2 regions of the Micromonospora sp. WMMD1128 genome follow, and region 2 is predicted to be linked to the other one. Evidence: riboswitches for the same ligand, from Rfam matches in the RefSeq annotation. Region 2 holds a riboswitch; the other holds the start of a gene.
The links. Region 2 has a riboswitch for cyclic di-AMP ahead of O7602_RS26040 (hypothetical protein). Riboswitches for the same ligand answer to the same signal wherever they lie in the genome.
Positions count from the first base shown of each region.

Region 1: it holds a riboswitch for cyclic di-AMP, as region 2 does, so the genes downstream of both, O7602_RS28725 (C40 family peptidase) here and O7602_RS26040 (hypothetical protein) in region 2, are expected to answer to the same signal.

Region 1 is NZ_CP114902.1:6,324,939-6,328,332, reverse strand. It holds gene O7602_RS28730 (peptidoglycan recognition family protein) at 1-1,126, opposite strand, end outside; cyclic di-AMP (ydaO/yuaA leader) riboswitch at 1,360-1,495, shown strand; gene O7602_RS28725 (C40 family peptidase) at 1,509-2,543, shown strand; gene dcd (dCTP deaminase) at 2,619-3,197, opposite strand; gene O7602_RS28715 (pyridoxamine 5'-phosphate oxidase family protein) at 3,276-3,394, shown strand, end outside.
Region 2 is NZ_CP114902.1:5,811,035-5,814,428, reverse strand. It holds gene O7602_RS26045 (carbonic anhydrase) at 1-198, shown strand, start outside; gene O7602_RS26040 (hypothetical protein) at 261-1,286, opposite strand; cyclic di-AMP (ydaO/yuaA leader) riboswitch at 1,290-1,421, opposite strand; gene O7602_RS26035 (YibE/F family protein) at 1,576-2,874, opposite strand; gene O7602_RS26030 (metal-sensitive transcriptional regulator) at 2,882-3,181, opposite strand; gene O7602_RS26025 (heavy-metal-associated domain-containing protein) at 3,261-3,394, shown strand, end outside.

The DNA of each region.
Region 1 (3,394 bases), 510 kb from region 2:
TGTACCAGGCGCCGTTTCCGGCGAAGCCCTCGTGCTCCAGGCCGATGGACTTGGCGTTGACGTACCAGTTGCCGGCGTGCCAGCCGACGTCCTTGGCCTTGATGTGCTGGGCGACGTAGCCGTCCGCCGAGCGCAGCGTGTAGTGCCAGCCGAGGTAGTCGGCGCGCTTCACCAGGTCGACGCTGGGGTCGAAGTAGCCCTCGGTGTCGTGGATGACGATGTATTCGATCTTCTGCTGCTTCGGCCGGTTGCCCAGGTCGTGGTTGCCGTAGTCGCCCGGGTCCGCGCTGAGCTGCTCGTACGGTGCGGGGATCCACTCGCAGGCCAGCCGCACCGGGCACTCCAGCCCGTCCGGCCGCTGCGCGTGGCGCAGCCCGAGCCGGCTGAGCACCCCGCGGTCCGGCCGGGCGGCGGTGGCGGCCATGGTGACCCGCTGCCCGTCGTCGGTGGTCCGGGTCGCGCCCTGGCCGAGCTGGTCGTAGACCTCGTCGGCGAAGGCCGCCGCCGCGTCCGAGGTGTCCGCGCCGGAGTAGCGGGCCACCGCGCCGTACCAGGCCGCCGCGTCGGTGCCGGCACCGACCGGCCCACCCAGTGCCTTCTGGTACGCGGCGAGCAGCGCCGCGCCACCACGGATGTTCGCGGCCGGATCGGTGCGCAGCTTCTGCGCGTCGAGGCCGGTGAGCGTCGCGGCGGCGTCGAGCGTCTGGAGCGAGGCCGTGGGCAGCGGCTTCTCCCGGGCCGGTGCGGCGGTCGTGGCCGGGTCGAGGGTGAGCGGGCGGGAGTCGTCGCCGCGCGGGTCCTCGTCCTCGTCGACGTGCGCGCTGCGGGGCGAGGCGAGGACGTGCGCGGCGTCGGTGAGGTGCATCGGGCCGTAGCCGCCGCTGGTGCTGGGCTGCCCCGGGTGGGCGTCCCAGCGGGACTCCAGGTAGGAGACGCCGAGCAGCACGTTCTGCGGCACGCCGTACTCGGCCGCCGCGGCGGCGTACTGCTTCTGCCTGTCGTCGTTGCTGGATAGGGTGTTCGGTGGCGCGGCGGTCACCGGGCCGGTGGTCGCCAGCGCGGTGGCTGTCGCCACGGCGGCGGCGAGCAGCATCCGTCCGGCCGACGGCGGGGGCGAGAGGTGCATCGAACCTCCTGGACAGGGATGGGGGTCACTGCGTCCCCACCCTCACTCCGCGCACCCGTGACGGTCAATACCTTTCCGCCGGATAATCTGATGTGAAAAAAAGCTTCACTCGTGTCCGGGGTTGCCCATTCCGTACGGAGTGTCACGGCCGTTCGGGTTGCGGATCGATAACGGGGATCCCTACTCTGGCCAATTGTCGGCCCGTACGTTCACCGTCCAACCCGGCCGGTGACGGTCCGACACCGCCGAGTCGCCTCCGGGCGAATCGGGGACCCAGGTACCTGGGGTGAATCCGCAGCCACTGCGGTAGGGCGTCCCCCTTCCCGCCCGAACCCGTCAGCTAACCCGGTAGGCGGTCAGGAAGAAGGAGTACCGACGCCCGGTGGCACACCATGCCCCGCGGCCGTCGTCGAGCCGGTCGATCGACCGGTCCGCCGTCGCGCCGCGTTCCCGCTGGTCCCGCTTCACCACTACACTCGCCGCCCTGGTCGGCGCCGCGGTCGTCCTGACCGGAGGCGCGACGGCGGCCCACGCCGAACCCTCGGTCGCCGAGATCGAAGCCCGGATCGACCGCGACTGGAACAAGCTCGAACCCGTCATCGAGCAGGTCAACGCCGTACGCGAGCAGCTCGCGCTGCGACGCAAGCAGGCCGACGCGCTCGGTCGGCGGATCGCCCCGCTCCAGGCCCGCGTGGACGCCGCGCTCGGCCAGGTCGGCGGGCTCGCCGCCGACGCGTACAAGGGCGACAACCTCTCGACCGTCAACGCCCTGCTGGGCAGCCGCTCGCCGGGCGAGCTGATGAGTGGCCTGGAGCTGCTCGACCGCTTCGCGCGCCACCAGCAGGAGCAGGTGCGCACCATCGCCGAGCTGCGCGATGAGCTGGCGGCGAAGAAGAAGCCGCTGGACGAGATGGTCGCCGACCTGAGCCGTACCGAGGCCCAGCTCGCGGCGAAGAAGAAGCAGATCGACGCCGAGATCGCCAAGCTCCAGAAGCTGCGGCTCAAGGTGTACGGAAACGGTGGCGGTGGCAAGCTGCGCCCGGCGCCCTGCCCGGCCGGATACCCGGGTGGCGCGGCCGGGGTGGCGGTCAAGTTCGCCTGCGCCCAGATCGGCAAGATCTATGTCTGGGGCGCCGCCGGCCCGGACCACTTCGACTGCTCGGGCCTGACCATGGCCGCCTGGGCCAAGGCCGGTGTCTCGCTGCCGCACAACGCCCGCCAGCAGCACAACGTCACGAAGCGGGTCAGCCGCGCCGAGTTGCGCGCCGGTGACCTGGTCTTCTACTACGCCGACCTGCACCACGTGGGGATGTACGTCGGCGACGGCTGGGTGGTGCACGCCTCCCAGTCCGGCAAGCCCATCACCATGAAGCGCGTGGACGACGGCGACATCAACAGCTACGGCCGCCCCACCTGAGGTGTAAGGAGGGGCCCCCGCTTAACGCATTCGGTATAGGCGGGGGCCCCTCTTAACAACCACGATCGGCTGGCGTCAGCGCGTCGGCCAGGTGCGCCAGCTCTGCCACGACCGGCTCGGCGTCGGGCCGCGCTGACCCTGGTAACGCGACCCGTAGACGGCCGAGCCGTACGGGTGCTCGGCCGGCGAGGAGAGCCGGAAGATGCAGAGCTGGCCGATCTTCATGCCCGGCCAGAGCGTGATCGGCAGATTCGCCACGTTCGACAGCTCCAGCGTGATGTGACCGGAGAAGCCCGGGTCGATGAACCCGGCGGTGGAGTGCGTCAGCAGGCCGAGCCGGCCCAGGCTGGACTTGCCCTCCAATCGGCCGGCGAGCTGCTCGCCCAACGAGATCACCTCGAGCGTGGAGGCGAGCACGAACTCACCCGGGTGCAGCACGAACGCCTGCCCCTCCGGCACCTCCACCATCGATGTCAGGTCGTCCTGCTGCGTCGACGGGTCGATGTGCGTGTAGAGGTGGTTGTTGAAGACCCGGAACAGCCGGTCGAGGCGTACGTCGATGCTGGACGGCTGCACCAGTGTGGGCTCGAAGGGCTCCAGCGCGAGCGTGCCCGCCTTGATCTCGGAGACCAGGTCGCGGTCGGAGAGCAGCATCGGAACACCATAGCGACCGATGCGGGTGACCTGCGTGTCGGACTGCGCTGTCGTACAAGTGTTCGATAGAATGTCGGCATGGCTTCCTGGTCCGAATTCGCCGCCGACGAGCCCCGACTCGCCGCCGAGATCCGCCTTCTGATCCAGCAGTACGGGCCGGGCTTCGGCTATCTCGCCACGGTCCGCGCCGACGGCGG
Region 2 (3,394 bases):
ATCGACGTCCACATCGCGCAGACCGTGGAGGCCCTGCTGGCCCGGTCGACGGTCCTCGCCGGGCGGGTGGCGGGCGGGGCGTGCGCGGTGGTCGGCATGTCCTACCGGCTCAGCGGCGGCGAGGTGCGGACGGTGGCGCAGTCACCGGCTCCGCTGCCCGCGCCGGCCGCGCCGGCGGATCCGGCGCTCGCCGGCTGACCGCACCGGACAGACGGAAGGGGCCGCCCGCGGGCGGCCCCTTCGCGCGCGTGTGTGTGGCGTCAGAGCAGCGACATGTGCACGTGGTCGGTGTGGTTGGACGGCCCGCTGTAGGAACTCCAACCGGTCGCCGGGAACCAGATCTGCCGGTTCCAGATCACGTAGTAGATGCCCAGCCGGTCGGCGTTGCGGATGAGGAACGCGGCCACCTCGTTGCCGTACCTGCGGGTGTCGTTGTTGTGCCACGGCGAGAAGCCACTCTTCTGCAGCGACCAGTCGCAGGCCTTGCCCTTGGGGTGCTCCCACGGCCCGCCGGGGCGGTAACAGCCCACGAAACGGTTGAAGCCGGCCCGCTTGACCTCCTTGTAGGCGTGCAGCGTGCGCGGCGTGACGCAGCCGGAGGTGGTCGGGTCGTTCTCGCTGCACGACTCCGACTTCCACCCGCCGTCGGCGGTGCGGCCGGGGCCGACCTTGGCGACCGGCGACGTGGCCGAGACCAGACCACCGGTGAAGCCCAGCCCGCCGACGAGCTTCAGCGCCTTCTGCGCCTCGGTCCGCTCCCGGGCCATCGCGTTCGTCTGCTTCTCCTGCTCGCGCACCTCGGCGTCGATGGCCAGCTTGGCCTGGGCGGCGCGGTTCTTGGCGGCGTTGATGGCGGTGAGCCGTTGCGCGTTGAAGAGGTTGAGTTCGTCCAGAGCGTTGGCACGCCTGACGAACGAGTCGGGCGAGTCGCTCTCCAGCAGCATCGCCATCGCGCCCATCCGACCGGTCCGATAGGACTGTGCCGCGATCTGGTTGACCTGCGGGCTGAGCGCCTCCAACTCGGCCTCCGCCGCGCTCACCTCGGCGGCCAGCAGCTTCTGGCGTTTCTGCGAGGTGGTCAGCTTCGTCTTGGCCTGGAGGTACGCCCGGTTGGCGGAGTCGATCGCCTCGGTGATGAGCGGCGGGTCGTCGTCCTCCGCGTGCCCGGAGGGGCTGGGCGCGGCGGCGTGCGGGGCGGCTGTCGCCGGGGTCGGCCCGGCCAGCACGGCGCACGAGGCGAGCACGGCCACCACGGGTGTGAGCCAGCGGCGCAGGGGTGCCGTCACAGTGTTCCCTTCCGTCGGCCGCCGACCGGGTTAGCTGACGGGTTCGGGACGGAAGTGGCCCCTACCGCTCGCGCGGATTCACCCCATGTACCTGGTTCCCCGGCTCGCCCGGAGGCGATTGGGCGGCGGTACCGCAGGCACCGGTGCGTGCCTTCGGCGGTGACCGGCAGCGAGGTTACCCGACACCCCGACCGGGGATCTACGTCCGGAAGCCGACCAATCGCGAGAATTCGACATTGCCCAGCGTGACCAGCATCGCGTTTGATTCCGGCCGTCACGCTGCGGAGTGTCACCATGCGGCCTGCGTACTCCTCGGGTCGCCGGGCCAACGTTCGGCGGGCGCCCCGCCGAGCGCCTCAAGCGCCTCGTCCCGCTCCCGCGGCGACCGCGGGGCGGGCGGCGCCGGGTCGTCGTCCGGCCCGCGCCGCCCGGCGGTGGTGACGACCGCGGCGAGGGCGGTGGTCAGAGGTACGGCGGCGATCAGGCCGATGGTGGCCACCGCGCTTCGGACGATCTCCTGGGCCAGGAACTCACTGGTGAGGATCTCGTTCACCGGGCGGGAGTCGGCGACCAGCAGGAGCAGCAGCGGCAGTGAGGCGCCCGCGTAGGCCAGCACGATGGTGTTGACCGTGGACGCGATGTGCGCCCGGCCGACCCGGGTGGCCGCCCGGTAGAGCGCCCGCCGGGACAGCCCCGGGTTGGCGCGCGCCAACTCGGTGACGGTTGCCGCCTGGGTGACCGTGACGTCGTCGAGCACGCCGAGTGAGCCGATGATGATGCCGGCCAGCAGCAGCCCGTGCAGGTCGACGTCGCCCTGGAACATCGACAGCGTGGTGGCGTCCTCGCTGCCGAAGCCGGTCAGGTGGGTGGCGGCCGTGGCGAGCGTGCCGAGCGCCCCGGTGACCACCAGGCTGCCGAGCGTGCCGAGCACCGCCACCGACGTCTGCGCGCTGATCCCGTGCGTCAGGTAGAGCACCACGAACATGATCAGGGCGGCGCCGACGATCGCCACCGGCAGCGGGGACCGGCCGGCGCCGATCCCGGGCAGCACGAAGCCGAGCAGGATGGCGAAGCTCGCCACCAGGCCACCCAGCGCGGCCAGCCCGCGCCACCTGCCGAACGCCACGATCGCGGCGGCGAAGAGCGCCACCAGCCACACCAGCGGCGTGCCGCGCTGGTGCTCGGCGATGTGGTAGGTCGTCGCCGCCGGATCGGCCGGGTCGGTCAGCTCGACCAGGATCACCTCGTCACCGACCTCGACCCGGGGCGCGCCCGGCCCGGCGGGGATCGGCGTCTCGACCTCCCGGCCGGCGTCCGGGCCCTGTTCCGCGGCGACGGTCACGGTGCCGCACCGCCCGGCGGCGCCCGCCGGCTCCTCCGGGGTCGGCGGGCAGGGCTCGGTCACCACCCGGGTCACCGTGCCGTGGTGACGCGGCACGTTCGCGCCGCCCGTCGGCTCCGGTCCGTGCCGGGGCCACAGCGCCAGCGCCGCGACCACGGTGAGCACGAACAGCGGCACCACGGTCGCGACGAGGATTCGGCGTACGCGCGGCGGCGCGGGGACGGTACGGCCGTGGTCGGCGCCCACGGGCCCGTCAGCCGCGCTTCATGAGACGGCCCACGGCAGCCATCATCTCGGTCGCCATCTCGTCGGCCCGGCCCTCGGCGGCGCCCTCGTGCATGCAGTGCCGGGCGTGGCCGTCGAGCAGGCCCAGGGCGACCTTGTCCAGCGCGGCCTGGACGGCCGAGATCTGGGTCAGCACGTCGATGCAGTAGCGGTCGTCCTCGACCATCTTCTCGACGCCCCGGACCTGGCCCTCGACGCGCCGGAGCCGGGCGAGGAGCTGGTCCTTGCTGGCGGTGTAGCCCCGGGTCGGGGTGGGCGGCGTGGTCATGCGCCGAGGATAGCGTACCCCTCGGGGGTATGCTAACGTTCGACTCCTACCCCTGGGGGGTATCGGATCGGAGGGCGAGATGGACACCACCTACCAGGTCAACGGCATGACCTGCGGCCACTGCGTCAACGCGGTGAGCGCCGAGCTGACCGCGCTGCCGGGCGTCACCGACGTCCAGGTGGACCTGGCCACCGGCCGGGTCACCGTCACCAG